One region of the Enterobacter sp. QK-SA4 genome, then DNA from elsewhere that is predicted to be linked to it. Evidence: predicted binding sites of a transcription regulator. Region 1 holds the regulator's gene; each other region holds the start of a gene.
The links. The regulator CRP, encoded in region 1, controls carbon source genes, mostly activating them, when cyclic AMP is high. The targets are predictions, from matches to a motif close to ATGTGANNNNNNTCACAT.
Positions count from the first base shown of each region.

Region 2: a site for CRP is predicted at 2,433-2,450, ahead of AC1VYI_RS12745 (iron-containing alcohol dehydrogenase). Genes of this name have one in related genera too.
Region 3: a site for CRP is predicted at 1,506-1,523, ahead of focA (formate transporter FocA). Genes of this name have one in related genera too.
Region 4: a site for CRP is predicted at 1,749-1,766, ahead of msrB (peptide-methionine (R)-S-oxide reductase MsrB). Genes of this name have one in related genera too.

Region 1 is NZ_JBXFXH010000007.1:390,998-394,969, reverse strand. It holds gene AC1VYI_RS03320 (hydrolase) at 1-70, shown strand, start outside; gene AC1VYI_RS03315 (YheU family protein) at 67-285, shown strand; gene AC1VYI_RS03310 (phosphoribulokinase) at 316-1,185, shown strand; gene AC1VYI_RS03305 (OsmC family protein) at 1,252-1,656, opposite strand; gene crp (cAMP-activated global transcriptional regulator CRP) at 1,968-2,600, shown strand; gene AC1VYI_RS03295 (YccS/YhfK family putative transporter) at 2,658-3,972, shown strand, end outside.
Region 2 is NZ_JBXFXH010000007.1:2,353,515-2,357,486, forward strand. It holds gene AC1VYI_RS12735 (sodium:solute symporter family protein) at 1-212, opposite strand, end outside; gene AC1VYI_RS12740 (dihydrodipicolinate synthase family protein) at 289-1,173, opposite strand; gene AC1VYI_RS12745 (iron-containing alcohol dehydrogenase) at 1,191-2,333, opposite strand; gene dtnK (D-threonate kinase) at 2,507-3,724, shown strand; gene AC1VYI_RS12755 (D-threonate 4-phosphate dehydrogenase) at 3,717-3,972, shown strand, end outside.
Region 3 is NZ_JBXFXH010000007.1:3,192,505-3,196,476, forward strand. It holds gene ycaO (30S ribosomal protein S12 methylthiotransferase accessory factor YcaO) at 1-1,175, shown strand, start outside; gene focA (formate transporter FocA) at 1,582-2,439, shown strand; gene pflB (formate C-acetyltransferase) at 2,491-3,972, shown strand, end outside.
Region 4 is NZ_JBXFXH010000007.1:2,870,254-2,874,225, reverse strand. It holds gene AC1VYI_RS15385 (D-hexose-6-phosphate mutarotase) at 1-474, opposite strand, end outside; gene gapA (glyceraldehyde-3-phosphate dehydrogenase) at 548-1,543, opposite strand; gene msrB (peptide-methionine (R)-S-oxide reductase MsrB) at 1,884-2,297, shown strand; gene AC1VYI_RS15370 (YeaC family protein) at 2,354-2,617, shown strand; gene pncA (bifunctional nicotinamidase/pyrazinamidase) at 2,663-3,304, opposite strand; gene ansA (asparaginase) at 3,314-3,972, opposite strand, start outside.

The DNA of each region.
Region 1 (3,972 bases):
CCGCCCGAAAATGTGGCTTGAGGCGCGTATTCCTGACTGGCTGACCCCTTATCTGGACGGTGCAAAATGATTATTCCCTGGCAGGATCTGGCTCCCGAAACGCTCGATAATCTGATTGAAAGCTTTGTATTACGCGAAGGCACCGATTATGGTGAACAGGAACGCTCGCTTGAGCAAAAGGTCAACGATGTTAAGCGCCAGCTGAAAAGCGGCGACGTGGTGCTGGTGTGGTCAGAACTGCATGAGACGGTCAATATCATGCCCCGCAACGCGTTTCACGGCTGATCTTCCACCCTTTTCAGTCAGGGAGTTGCTATGTCTGCCAGACATCCGGTTATTGCCGTTACGGGGTCGAGTGGTGCGGGAACCACCACCACCAGCCTCGCATTTCGCAAGATTTTCGCCCAGCTGAATCTCCGTGCGGCGGAGGTCGAAGGCGACAGCTTTCACCGCTACACGCGTCCGGAGATGGACATGGCCATTCGTAAGGCGCGCGATTCGGGTAAACACATCAGCTACTTCGGCCCGGAAGCCAATGACTTCGGCCTGCTGGAACAAACCTTTATAGAGTACGGCAAGAGCGGCAAAGGGCAGTCCCGCAAGTATCTGCACACCTATGATGAAGCCGTACCCTGGAATCAGGTGCCGGGCACCTTTACCCCCTGGCAGCCGCTGCCGGAACCCACCGACGTCCTGTTTTACGAAGGATTGCACGGCGGCGTGGTCACCCCTCAACACGACGTGGCGCGCCACGTGGATCTGCTGGTCGGCGTGGTTCCTATCGTAAACCTGGAGTGGATCCAGAAGCTGACGCGTGACATGAGCGAGCGTGGCCATTCTCGCGAAGCGGTGATGGACTCGGTGGTGCGCTCCATGGAGGATTACATTAACTTCCTGACGCCGCAGTTCTCCCGCACCCATATCAACTTCCAGCGCGTGCCGACGGTGGACACCTCCAACCCGTTCGCGGCCAAAAGCATCCCGTCGCTGGATGAGAGTTTTGTGGTGATCCATTTCCGCAATCTCGAAGGCATTGATTACCCGTGGCTGCTGGCAATGCTGCAGGGCTCGTTTATTTCGCACATGAATACGTTAGTGGTGCCGGGCGGGAAAATGGGGCTGGCGATGGAGCTCATCATGACGCCGCTGGTGGAGCGACTGATGGAAGGGAAGCAGATCGCGTGAGCATGTTCCCTCTCCCAGTGGGAGAGGGTTAGGGTGAGGGCATCAACACGCACGATGCCCCATCAATCACGCCTCGATCACTTCATACGAATGCGTGATTTTTACCGCTTTCTCCAGCATTAACGCCACAGAGCAGTACTTCTCCGCAGACAGGTCCACCGCACGTGAGACCGCCGCGTCTTTCAGTTCTTTACCGGTGACCACAAAGTGCAGGTTAATATGGGTGAACAGGCGTGGCGCCTCATCGCGACGCTCTGATGTGAGTTTAACCTCACAATCCGTCACGTCATGACGACCTTTTTGCAGAATCGACACCACGTCAATGGCGCTGCAACCCCCTGCCGCCATCAGCACCATTTCCATTGGGCTTGGCGCTTTATCGCCGGAGTTACCGTCCATCAAAATCTGGTGTCCTGACGCGGACTCGCCCAGGAACGTTAAACCTTCAACCCATTTCACGCGCGCTTGCATATTCATTAACTCCAACGTTGCATTTTTGGTGACAGATTACGCGTGCGTTACATTTCTCGCAATGGAAGGCGACCTGCATCATGCTGAAGCGAGACACCAGGAGACACGCGGCGAAAGCTATGCTAAAACACTCAGGATGCTACAGTAATACATTGACGTTACACGTGTATGCAGAGGACATCAAACTTTACTGGCTGCGAAACGTTACGGTAGCCGACTTCCCAGGGTATGGGTAAGAATTCGATTGCAACCCCAGAGTCCGGATGCATCTGATGACTCTGGTGACAGCTTATAACAGAGGATAACAGCGCATGGTGCTTGGCAAACCGCAAACAGACCCGACTCTCGAATGGTTCTTGTCTCATTGCCACATTCATAAGTACCCATCGAAGAGCACGCTGATTCACCAGGGTGAAAAAGCGGAAACGTTGTATTACATCGTTAAAGGCTCGGTGGCAGTGCTGATCAAAGATGAAGAAGGGAAAGAGATGATCCTTTCTTATCTGAACCAGGGCGATTTCATCGGTGAACTGGGCCTGTTTGAAGAGGGCCAGGAACGTAGCGCCTGGGTTCGTGCAAAGACAGCATGTGAAGTGGCTGAAATTTCTTACAAGAAGTTCCGTCAGCTGATTCAGGTTAACCCTGACATCCTGATGCGTCTTTCTTCCCAGATGGCGCGCCGTCTGCAGGTCACGTCAGAGAAAGTGGGTAACCTCGCCTTCCTGGACGTTACCGGCCGTATCGCACAAACCCTGTTGAACCTGGCGAAACAGCCAGACGCTATGACCCACCCGGACGGCATGCAAATTAAAATTACCCGTCAGGAAATTGGTCAGATCGTCGGTTGCTCCCGTGAAACAGTGGGCCGTATCCTGAAAATGCTGGAAGATCAAAACCTGATCTCCGCCCACGGTAAAACCATCGTGGTCTACGGAACGCGTTAATTCCGCTCAAACGGCGTGTCACCGCAGGGTGTCACGCCGTTTTTGTCTCTACTCCCCATGTGGCGCAGGCTGATCTATCACCCGGAAGTTAACTACGCACTGCGGCAAACGCTGGTGTTGTGTCTTCCTGTGGCCATAGGCCTGATCCTCGGACATCTTCAGCAAGGCCTGCTGTTTTCCCTCGTGCCCGCCTGCTGCAACATCGCCGGTCTGGACACGCCGCATAAGCGCTTTTTCAAACGCCTGATTATCGGTGGCTGCCTGTTTGCCGGCTGTAGCCTCGCCGTGCAGCTTCTGCTTGCCCGGGATATCCCGCTGCCGCTGATCCTGACCGTGCTGGCGATGACGCTCGGCGTCACGGCGGAAATCAGTTCGCTGCACGCCCGCCTGCTTCCCGCCTCGCTGATTGCGGCCATTTTCACGCTGAGCCTCGCCGGGAACATGCCGGTGTGGGAGCCGCTGCTGATCTACGCCCTGGGGACATTGTGGTACGGGCTGTTTAACTGGTTTTGGTTCTGGCTGTGGCGCGAACAGCCGCTGCGTGAATCCCTGAGCCTGCTCTATGTGCAGCTTGCGGATTACTGCGAAGCCAAATATACCCTGCTCACCCAGCATACCGACCCGGAAAAATCCTTACCGCCGCTGCTGACGCGCCAGCAGAAGGTGGTGGACCTGATAAGCCAGTGCTATCAGCAGCTGCATATGCTCGCCGCCAACAAGAACCACGAATACAAACGGCTGCTGCGCACCTTCCAGGTCGGGCTGGATCTGCAGGAGCACATCTCCGTAAGCCTTCATCACCCGCAGGAGGTGCAAAAGCTGGTCGAGCGCAGCCACGCCGAAGCGGTGATCCGCTGGAACGCACAAACCGTGTCCGCACGTCTGCGCGTGCTGGCCGATGATATTCTCTACCACCGCTACCCGACGCGCTTTAACATGGAAAAACAGCTGGGCGCGCTGGAGAAAATCGCCCGCCAGCATCCCGATAACCCGGTCGGCCAGTTTGCCGCCTGGCACTTCAGCCGCATCGCCCGCGTGTTGCGCACGCAGCGCCCGCTTTATCCCCGCGACCTGATGGCGGATAAGCAAAAACGGCTTCCGTTATTGCCCGCGCTCAAAAGCTATCTTTCTCTTAAATCGTCCGCCCTGCGCAACGCCGCCAGGATTAGCGTGATGCTCAGTACCGCCAGCCTGATGGGCATGGCGCTGCACCTGCCGAAACCGTACTGGATCTTAATGACCGTGCTGTTTGTCACCCAGAACGGCTACGGCGCCACGCGTGTGCGTATTCTGCACCGGGCTGGCGGAACGATGGCCGGGCTGATCATTGCGGGCGTGACGCTGCACTTCCACGTGCCGGAAGGCTATACCC
Region 2 (3,972 bases), 2.0 Mb from region 1:
GCCGCCTGTGCGGTGCCGATGGTGGATTTAGCGCCGATATACTCGGACATCAGCAGGATCCCGACAATAAACGCCGGCATCGCGCGGGAGCCTTCCATAAAATCGCCGGAATTTTTACTGCGGATCCGGAAGGTCAGCCAGGTGGTGAAAAGGATGTAAGCAATAACAATGCCCACAATGATTAGGGTATCTTCAGCGGTAAAATTATTCATCTTTGCCTCTCTTCAGGGCGAGTGAATCCTGGGCACCTCAGGTACCCGGTATTCTTATTGACGAAACCAACGCCGTTTAGTTAAGTGACGTTGTCACTATTCGGCGTATCTGTTGGCACTGCTGCTCGCTAAATGCCACGGCATATCGACTCTCACCGACGTCTTCCCCCATGATCTGCAGTGCTTTTTTGACTGCGGCAGGGGAAAACACCACGTTGTACAGCTCGGTGCGCAGTTGGGTGACGCTCTCCTGCGCAAGGCGGGAACCGTCAATATCCCCCGCGTTAAAGCGTGACCAGATAGCGTTGATGGCCGTCGGCGCCACGTTTGCCAGCCCGGAAATGCAGGCCGAACATCCGTCGACGAAGCCCTGGTGGATAAGCGAATCTGGGCCGTTGAGCACGTCGAATCCATCCATGTCCCTCACCGCATTAAGGAATCCACGCAGGCTTTCATAGCTCCCGGCACTGTCTTTAATACCGACGATGTTGGGATGTTCGGCCAGCGCGCGTGCGGTAGCGGGTTCAATGGTATTGCCGGTACGCGCTGGAATGTTGTACAGAAATACCGGTACGGCTAGCGCGTCGGCGATAGCGGTGTAGTGCGCGACCAGTTCAGACTGTTTCAGCGGAACGAAGTAAGGGGTAATGACGGAAACGGCATCGACGCCCAGCGAGGCGATCTGTTTCCCCAGACGGATGGTTTCGCGGGTCGAAATTTCCCCAATGTGCGCCACGACCGGTGCGCGCCCGGCCACCGTCTCCACGCAGGTGCGGGTGACGGCGATTTTTTCTTCTTCGTTAAGCACGAAGAACTCGCCGTTTGTGCCGCCGCAGAAGATGCCGTTGCCAGCACTGAGTTGACGATCGATCTGTCGTTTCAGGCCCGACAGGCTCAGCGCGCCTTCCGTGTCAAAGGGGGTTACAACGGCCGTTAGCACGCCCCTGATGTTGTTACGCATTACACACTCCTTGGCTATTAATGTTGGGGAAACAGTGTCCGGTAAATCGCCTGCACCTCGTCGTGATTAACCTGACAGGGTGCATTGTTCATGAGCCGCTTAACGTTAAGGGCCGCATCACTGAGGGAGGCGATATCTTCACGCGGTACGCCCAGTGTCTCCAGGTTATCCGGCAGGTTGAGTCTGCGAACCAGCGCGGCAAAGTACTCCACCAGAGCGTGGGATTTTTCTTCGTCTGACAGCGACGTATCCGCGCCGGGCACCAAATCCCAGACTTGCGCAAATTTCGTCACGCAGTGGGGACGAACCACGCGCATGCAGGGCGCCAGCAGAATCGCGTTGGCCACCCCGTGAGGCAGGTGATATTTGCCGCCGAGCGGGTAGGACAGGGCGTGAACCAGGTGCGTGCCAGCATGTGCAATGGCGACCCCGCCGTAGTAAGACGCCCACAGCATCTCCAGTTTCGCCAGCAGATTGCCCGGTTCGGCGCAGGCCGTTTCAATGTTGTTGAGCAGCTTAGACAGGCCCATCAGCGCGGCGTTATCGCTAACCGGATTAGCGACCGTTGAGGTGAAACACTCAATCAGATGGCACAGGGCATCAATCCCGGTGGATGAGGCAATGTGTGCGGGCATGCTGGTCGTCAGCTCCGGCAGCAGGGCGACGTAATCGGGCAGCAGGACGGGGGAGATGATGCCCACTTTCGTGCTTTGCTCCGGTATGGCCAGAATGGCATTCGGCGTCGCTTCCGATCCGGTTCCTGCAGTGGCCGGGATCAGCAGTGACGCGATGCGTGCCACCGGTTTTATGCCTGCGAGCAGGTTGTCCAGCCCCGGAGAAAGCGGGTGACAAAGTACTGAAAGCAGTTTGGCTACATCCAGTACGCTACCACCGCCGAGCCCGACGACCAGCCCAAACGTTCCCTTTAACGTCGAGAGCAGCTGGTTCACGTCGTGATGGGTGGGCTCAGGCGGGACATTGTCGATAATTGTGACGCCGCGCTGCTCCTCTTCGAGGATCGCGCGGATCTGCTTTGCTGCCTCCAGACGCGCAATATTGCCGTCCGTCACCAGCAGGATCTGCGTTTTATCAGTAAGTAATGGCCTGATGGCGGCGATGGCATTCGCCCCGCTAATCAGGGTGCTGTTGATCGTAACCACGCTTTTCTCCTGTCTCTGTATCCATGATTGATTTCGCTCAAGCAAGACGCTTCATGGTCATCGTGTGGCTAAATTTATAATTTATTCGCAAACTGATTAACTTGATCTTGCTCACATATAATCAATCATGATTGAATATAATCATTAACGGGAAAGATTAACCCGAAGTGGGGATGAAAGTGAGCAATGTGAACAGAGTGGTCGTGGTCGTCGCCGATGACTTTACCGGCGCAAATGATGCCGGTGTCAGCCTGGCGCTGTGTGGCAAAAAAGTCAGCGTGGCGTTTCATACACCGTTTACCCAGGCGAGCGATGTGCTGATCGTTAACACCGACTCCCGGGCGCTGAAGGCATCGGAGGCGGCCGAAAGGGTGGCCGCACTCGGGGCTGAAATCGCGGATGCCCGCTGGCTCATTAAAAAGATGGATTCCACGCTGCGCGGCAACGCAGGAGCCGAATCTCAAGTTCTTAAGGCATTAAGCGGCAGGCGGCAGGTGATCGTGGCGCCGGCATACCCGTCAGCAGGGCGGATCACGCGGTACGGCAGGTGTCTGGTAAACGGCGTTCCGGTGAATGAAACCGAATTTGCCAGCGATCCCAAAACGCCCGTCCCGTCTGCCGCTATTGCTGACCTGTTTACCGGGGTGAGCGCTAAAAGCGTGACCGTGAAAATGCTCACTGCCGAACTTGCCCGAGGAACGGAATGGCTCATCGTGGATGCGCACACCGATGAGGAGATGGACGCCATTATCGATGCCGCGTTGGCCTGCTCACAGACGCCGCTGCTGGTGGGCTCTGCTGGACTATGCGATGCGCTGGCCCGTCATCTGGCCCCGGTCCGGCGTAAACAACTGCTGGCCGTCGTCGGCTCGATGAGTGAGATCGCGCAACGACAGATTGCGCTGGCGGTAAGCCAGGCGGACGTCTCGTCGGTACTCATTGATGTGAATGACGCGCTGCGCGGAGACACGTCCGGGTATCTCGAACAGATTGCGCAGGTACTTCAGTCTGGCCATCACTGCATTGTGCATACCTGTGCGGGCCACGAGGCCCGGCATCAGGTCGAGCAACTCTGCCAGCAGCATCGTGTCACTCGCGCAGGCCTGGGCGAAAAAATCTGTACGTTTTTAGGCGAACTGACCCGACAGGTGCTTGCGGCGCAGACGCCTGACGCGCTGTACGTCTCCGGTGGCGACGTGGCGATGGCTGTCGCGAGGGCACTGGACGCTCGGGGGTTTGAGATTACCGGGTGCGTCGCACAGTGCGTGCCAGTCGGAAAATTTCTGGGTTGTGGCTGGCAGCAGCCGGTAATGACCAAAGCAGGGGGCTTCGGAAACGAAGAGACGCTGCTTGAGGTGTTGCATTTTATCGAGGAGAGACTGAGTGACTAAAATTATTGCTGTAACCATGGGTGACCCGGCTGGCATTGGCCCGGAAATCATCATCAAATCCCTCACCGAGGGTGAGTTGTCAGGGGCGCCTGTGGTGGTTGTGGGCTGCGCCAGAACGCTGCAGCGGGTGCTTGAGAAAGGAATCACCGGGCAGGCGGATATCCGCACTATCGAAACGGTCAGCGGCGCGCGCTTTGCCGCTGGCGTGATTAACGTGCTTGATGAACCGCTGGCCGATCCTGATGCAC
Region 3 (3,972 bases), 2.8 Mb from region 1:
GTCTGTCTGAAGTCTTTGAACGCCACATTAAAAACCGCATCATCGCTGAATCCATCAGCCTGCCTGAAATTCCGGCAGAGGTGCTGGCGCGCTATCCGGGCGTAGTGGAGTCCATCGCTAAGCTCGAAGCAGAAGGTTTCCCAATCTTTGCCTATGACGGCTCGCTGGGCGGCAAGTATCCGGTTATCTGCGTGGTGCTGTTTAACCCGGCCAACGGCACCTGCTTCGCCTCATTCGGGGCGCACCCTGACTTCGGCGTGGCGCTGGAGCGTACCGTTACCGAGCTGCTGCAGGGCCGTAGCCTGAAAGATCTCGACGTCTTCACTCCGCCAACGTTTGACGATGAAGAAGTGGCCGAGCATACCAACCTTGAAACCCACTTCATTGACTCCAGCGGTTTAATTTCCTGGGATATGTTCAAGCAGGACGCCGACTATCCGTTCGTGGACTGGAGCTTTGCCGGTACCACGGAAGAAGAGTTCGCCACGCTGATGGCTATCTTCAACGCGGAAGATCAGGAAGTCTACATTGCCGACTACGAACATCTTGGCGTCTACGCGTGCCGCATTATCGTTCCGGGCATGTCCGACATCTACCCGGCTGAAGATCTGTGGCTGGCGAACAACAGCATGGGTGCCCATCTGCGCGAAACGCTGCTGGCTCTGCCGGGCAGCGAGTGGGAGAAAGAAGATTATCTGAACCTGATCGCCCAACTGGACGAAGAAGGCCATGATGACTTTACCCGCGTACGCGAACTGCTGGGCCTGGCGACCGGTAAAGACAACGGCTGGTATACCCTGCGCATCGGTGAGCTGAAAGCGATGCTGGCCCTGGCGGGTGGCGATTTGGATCAGGCCCTGGCCTGGACCGAGTGGACCATGGAATTCAACCAGTCTGTCTTCTCTGCCGAACGCACCAATTATTACCGCTGCCTGCAAACCCTGTTGCTGCTGGCCCAGGAAGAGGACCGCGAGCCGCTGCAATACCTGAATGCTTTCGTGCGTATGTACGGAGCTGAGGCCGTAGAAGCAGCCAGCGCGGCCCTGAGCGGCGAAGCGCCGTTCTATGGCCTGCAGGCTGTTGATAGCGATCTGAAAGCCTTCCCGGCGCATCAGTCGCTGCTGAAGGCCTACGAAAAGCTGCAGAAAGCAAAAGCCGCTTACTGGTTAAAATAAGCGCACATAACATTACCAGCAGTAGGCGTATTCAATCGTCTGGGCTATATTACGGGGCAATTTCATTGCCCCGTTTTTTATTTTCTTCGGCAATGACTGTTGATTGTAATAATAAAGTTAAACATGGGTAAATATAATAATATTTACCTGGGCTTTACTGTTACTTTTTATGGTAAATACTCCATATTAATTAACTGCGTCAGGGGTGGCCGAACGAAAAAATTCAACTCTTTTCATAACTTTTAAAATTTATTTTTATACGGATAATCAATTACTTACTCCGCATTTGTTGTAAAACCATACACACTGCGGGCCTATAAGCTAGGCGAGATATGATCTATATCAATTTCTCTTCTATAATGCTTTGTTAGTATCTCGTCGCCGACTTAATAAAGAGAGAGTTAGTGTGAAAGCTGACAACCCTTTTGATCTTTTACTCCCTGCTGCGATGGCCAAAGTTGCCGAAGAAGCGGGTGTCTATAAAGCAACGAAACACCCGATGAAGACGTTCTATCTGGCGATCACGGCTGGTGTGTTCATCTCTATCGCTTTCGTCTTCTACATCACCGCCACCACCGGTACTGCCGGAATGCCTTTCGGCATGGCCAAACTGATTGGCGGCATTTGCTTCTCACTGGGTCTGATTCTCTGCGTCATCTGCGGCGCCGACCTCTTCACCTCAACGGTGCTGATTGTCGTGGCAAAGGCCAGCGGAAGAATTACCTGGGGTCAGCTGGCACGTAACTGGCTTAACGTCTACGTGGGTAACCTGGTTGGCTGTCTGCTCTTTGTTTTGTTGATGTGGCTTTCTGGCGAGTACATGACCGCCAACGGTGGCTGGGGCCTTAACGTCCTGCAAACCGCCGACCACAAAATGCACCACACATTTATCGAAGCCGTTGCTCTCGGCATCCTCGCTAACCTGATGGTCTGCCTGGCTGTATGGATGAGCTACTCGGGTCGTAGCCTGATGGACAAAGCCTTAATTATGGTTCTGCCGGTTGCGATGTTTGTTGCCAGCGGCTTTGAGCACAGTATCGCGAATATGTTCATGATCCCAATGGGCATTGTCATCCGCGACTTTGCGAGCCCGGAGTTCTGGACCGCAGTTGGTTCATCCCCGGAAAGTTTCTCTCACCTGACTATTATGAATTTCATTACTGATAACCTGATCCCTGTCACTATCGGGAACATTATCGGTGGGGGTCTGTTAGTTGGGTTGACATACTGGGTCATTTACCTGCGTGGCGACGATCATCATTGATGGTTTTCTCAGGCAGTAAATAAAAAATCCACTTAAGAAGGTAGGTGTTACATGTCCGAGCTTAATGAAAAGTTAGCCACAGCCTGGGAAGGTTTTGCGAAAGGTGACTGGCAGAATGAAGTAAACGTACGTGACTTCATTCAGAAAAACTATACCCCGTATGAAGGTGACGAATCCTTCCTGGCTGGCGCAACTGACGCGACCACCAAGCTGTGGGACAGCGTAATGGAAGGCGTTAAACTGGAAAACCGCACTCACGCGCCAGTTGATTTTGACACCTCCGTTGCTTCCACCATCACTTCTCACGATGCTGGCTACATCAACAAAGCCCTTGAGAAAATCGTTGGTCTGCAGACTGAAGCACCACTGAAACGCGCAATCATCCCGTTCGGTGGTATCAAAATGGTTGAAGGTTCCTGCAAAGCGTATAACCGCGAGCTGGATCCAATGCTGAAAAAAATCTTCACCGAATACCGCAAAACCCACAACCAGGGTGTATTCGATGTTTACACCAAAGACATTCTGAACTGCCGTAAATCTGGCGTTCTGACTGGTCTGCCAGATGCGTATGGCCGTGGCCGTATCATCGGTGACTACCGTCGCGTTGCGCTGTACGGTATCGACTTCCTGATGAAAGACAAGTACGCGCAGTTTGTTTCCCTGCAGTCTGACCTGGAAAATGGCGTAAACCTGGAAGCGACTATCCGTCTGCGTGAAGAAATCGCTGAACAGCACCGCGCGCTGGGTCAGATCAAAGAGATGGCGGCGAAATATGGCTGCGATATCTCTGGTCCGGCTACCAACGCTCAGGAAGCTATCCAGTGGACCTACTTCGGCTACCTGGCCGCAGTTAAGTCTCAGAACGGTGCAGCAATGTCCTTCGGTCGCGTATCCACCTTCCTGGATGCCTACATCGAACGTGACCTGAAAGCAGGCAAAATCACCGAGCAAGACGCTCAGGAAATGATTGACCACCTGGTCATGAAACTGCGTATGGTTCGCTTCCTGCGTACCCCTGAATACGATGAGCTGTTCTCCGGTGACCCAATCTGGGCAACTGAATCCATCGGCGGTATGGGCGTTGACGGCCGTACTCTGGTAACCAAAAACAGCTTCCGCTTCCTGAACACCCTGTACACCATGGGTCCTTCTCCGGAGCCGAACATCACCGTTCTGTGGTCTGAAAAACTGCCTCTGAACTTCAAGAAATTCGCCGCTAAAGTGTCCATCGACACCTCTTCTCTGCAGTACGAGAACGATGACCTGATGCGTCCGGACTTCAACAACGACGATTACGCTATCGCTTGCTGCGTAAGCCCAATGGTTGTTGGTAAGCAAATGCAGTTCTTCGGTGCGCGTGCAAACCTGGCGAAAACCATGCTGTACGCAATCAACGGCGGCGTTGATGAAAAACTGAAAATGCAGGTTGGTCCTAAGTCTGAACCGATCAAAGGCGACGTTCTGAACTTCGACGAAGTGATGGACCGCATGGATCACTTCATGGACTGGCTGGCGAAACAGTACGTCACTGCG
Region 4 (3,972 bases), 2.5 Mb from region 1:
TTCGAACTCGCCGTGAGCTTCCAGTTCGATTTCACAGGTTTTACCCAGTTTGAAGCGGGCATACAGGGTGAAATCGTGCGGCCAGAGGGCGCGGGTTTCATCATTAGCCTGCAGCTCAAAGGTCAGCGCTGCGCCGTTGTCATCTTCGTTATGCGCTTTCAGCGTCCACTGCTGGTTGCGGGCAAAACCGTGAGACGGCAAACCCGGCTGTGCGGACGGGCCGAACCACGGCCAGCAGATCGGCACGCCGCCGCGAATAGCCGCCCCTTTTTTGAAGGAGGTCGCATCGCTCAGCCACAAACCTTCGGCTTCACCTTCCGGTTTCCAGGAGAGCAGGTGCGCGCCGTTCAGCGCCACGGAAGCTTTAACGCGTGGGTGGTCAACGACGATAACGTCGGCACCGTCAATCAGACGGCGGGAGAGCACAGGGGTAAGTTGTTCGACTACCGGAAGTGCAAAAATTTTATTAATCATTAAGCAATCCTCTGTCTTATAAATAAAAAAAGGCGACCGAAGTCGCCTTTTTGGATCAAGCACTCATCTCAACTTATTTAGAGATGTGAGCGATCAGGTCCAGTACTTTGTTAGAGTAGCCAGTTTCGTTGTCGTACCAGGAAACCAGTTTAACGAAGTTGTCGTTCAGTGCGATACCTGCTTTAGCATCGAACACGGAAGTGCAGATTTCGCCGTTGAAGTCGGTAGAAACAACGTCGTCTTCGGTGTAGCCCAGAACGCCTTTCATTGCGCCTTCGGAAGCAGCTTTGATTGCTTTCTTAATTTCTTCATAAGAAGCAGCTTTTTCCAGACGAACGGTCAGGTCAACAACGGATACGTTAGGAGTTGGAACGCGGAACGCCATACCAGTCAGTTTGCCATTCAGTTCTGGCAGTACTTTACCTACAGCTTTAGCAGCACCGGTAGAGGATGGGATGATGTTCTGAGCCGCGCCACGGCCGCCGCGCCAGTCTTTGTGAGACGGGCCATCAACGGTTTTCTGAGTAGCGGTGGTTGCGTGAACGGTAGTCATCAGACCTTCGATGATGCCGAAGTTGTCGTTGATAACTTTAGCCAGCGGTGCCAGGCAGTTGGTGGTGCAGGATGCGTTAGACACGATATCCTGGCCAGCGTAAGTTTCGAAGTTTGCACCACGAACGAACATTGGGGTGTTGTCTTTGGAAGGACCAGTCAGAACAACTTTCTTCGCACCCGCAGTGATGTGTTTACGTGCAGTTTCGTCGGTCAGGAAGATACCGGTTGCTTCAGCAACAACGTCAACACCGATTTCGTTCCATTTCAGGTTAGCTGGGTCTTTTTCAGCAGTAACGCGGATGGTTTTGCCATTAACAACCAGGTGGCCGTCTTTCACTTCAACGGTGCCGTCGAAACGACCGTGAGTTGAGTCGTACTTCAGCATGTACGCCATGTATTCAGCGTCCAGGAGATCGTTGATACCAACGATTTCGATGTCAGAACGTTTCTGAGCAGCACGGAAAACAATACGGCCGATACGGCCAAAACCGTTGATACCTACTTTGATAGTCATATATTCCACCAGCTATTTGTTAGTGAATAAAAGGTTGCCTGTAAAATTACAAAAACCTTACGCAGCGTCAAGCGGAATCGTGTCAATCATTGCGACAAATCAATCCTGTGACTAACGTTTGTGCGACTGACTCGCCTCACTTTCCCTTTGAGCTTGCACCCATATGGGGGCTGAGCCGGGATTTTAAAGTCCTCGCAGGATAAAAATGTGAACATGATCACAATTGCCTGACCGCTTATTCGCGACACATAAGTTTAGATCAAAAGTGCACGCAAGGGTGTTAATGTTTTGTTAGAATCCGGGTTGAAAGATGTCTGTTTCTACAGCGAGATGTAAGCATATGTCGAACCAACGTAACCCTGACGATTTGAAAAAAAACCTCACAGAAATGCAGTTTTATGTGACGCAGAATCACGGAACGGAACCGCCGTTCACCGGGCGTTTACTGCACAACAAGCGAGACGGCGTCTACCACTGTCTGGTCTGTGATGCCCCGTTGTTCAATTCACAAACGAAATTTGATTCTGGCTGCGGCTGGCCGAGTTTTTACGAGCCGGTGAGCGATGAGGCCATCCGCTACCTGACCGACTCGTCGCACGGCATGGTGCGCACGGAAATTCGCTGCGGCAACTGCGATGCGCACCTTGGGCACGTCTTCCCGGATGGCCCACAGCCTACGGGCGAGCGTTTCTGCGTAAACTCGGCCTCAATGAGCTTCACCGATGATGAGAACGGTGACCAGATTAAGGGTTGAAAAAACGATTCAGCAAATTATTCCTTTGAAAGGGCGCGAGTGTGAATATTGATGACATGATTAGCGGCATGACGCCGGAAATTTATCAGCGTCTGGTGACCGCCGTAGAACTGGGAAAATGGCCCGACGGCGTCGCGCTGACGCCGGAGCAAAAAGAGAACAGTTTACAGCTGGTGATGCTGTGGCAGGCGCGCAATAACACCGACGCGCAGCACATGACGATCGACACCAAAGGCCAGATGGTGATGAAGAGCAAGCGCGAGCTGAAAGAAGACTTCGGCATCACGCCGAAGCCGATTGCGACGATGAAAATGCAATAACGGTGCGGGTTGATACCCTCTCCCACAGGGAGAGGGCGTAAAAGACTACGCCTGCGTTTCCAGCCAGTCTTCGAGCGTATACAGCGTTGCGCCTTCCGCAGCCATATCCATAAACGCCTGAGCGCTGTCCTGCGGATGAATGTTTACCCCGCGGCAGCCGTCGGTGATGACGCTGATGGTATAACCTAACTGGAGCGCGTCCAGCACGGTAAACTTCACGCAGTAATCCGTCGCCAGGCCCAGCACGATCAGCTCCGTGATTTCGTGATGACGTAACCACGCGTCCAGCGCCGTTTTCTGGCGATGCCCGTTATCAAAAAACGCGCTATAGCTGTCGATAGCCGGGTTTTCACCTTTATGGAACACCGCATCGACGGCTTTCTGATTCAGGAGCGGATGCAGCTCCGCGCCTTCCGTCTGCTGTACGCAGTGATCCGGCCAGAAGGTTTGCGCCAGCCCGTCGAGTTCACCCTGAGTGAAAGGCTCGACGTTGTGCTGGCTGGCAAAGCTGCCGTGGTTCGCCGGATGCCAGTCCTGGCTTGCGACAACCGCTTCACCGCGGGCTTTGCACCAGTCAATCAGCGTGTTTGCCACGTCAACGGTGCTGTCACCTTCGGCGACGGCCAGCGCACCACCCGCGCAGAAATCATTTTGCAAATCGACCAGTAGCAGGGCGCGTTGCTTCATGAGCACTCCTTATTCGTCCGGGGTCAGCTCGCCGCGCAGGTTTTGCATCATCGCGCTGCGAATGGACTGAATGTCCAGATCCTGACTCAGTAAATAGTGAAGTTTAGTCAGCGTTGCCTCAACGGTCATATCGAAGCCGCTGATGACTCCCGCATGCGCCAGCGCGTTGCCGGTGGCATAGCCGCCCATATTGACCTTTCCGGACATGCACTGGGTCAGGTTCACGACCACAATTCCGCGCTCGCTGGCTTCCTGGAGCTCTTTCAGGAATTCGCCGTTCTGCGGGGCATTACCTACGCCATAGGAGCGCAGAATCAGCGCTTTCACCGGCTGGCGAAGGAAGTTACGCACCACGTCGGCAGAGATACCCGGGTAGATAGTGACCACGCCAATCGGTTGCGGAGTGATCGGATGCACGATCAGCTCGCCGGCGGTGTTCGGCGCAGGCGGCGTGCCCAGACGACGGATATGAATTCCGGCCTCCAGCAGCGGCTGCAGGTTAGGGGAGGCGAAGGCGTCAAAACCGTCAGCATGGGCTTTGGTGGTGCGGTTGCCGCGATACAGACGGTTATTAAAGAATAGCGACACTTCGTTGATCGGGTAATTCGCCGCCACGTACAGAGAGTTCAGCAGGTTGATCTGCCCGTCCGAGCGCAGCTCCGCCAGGG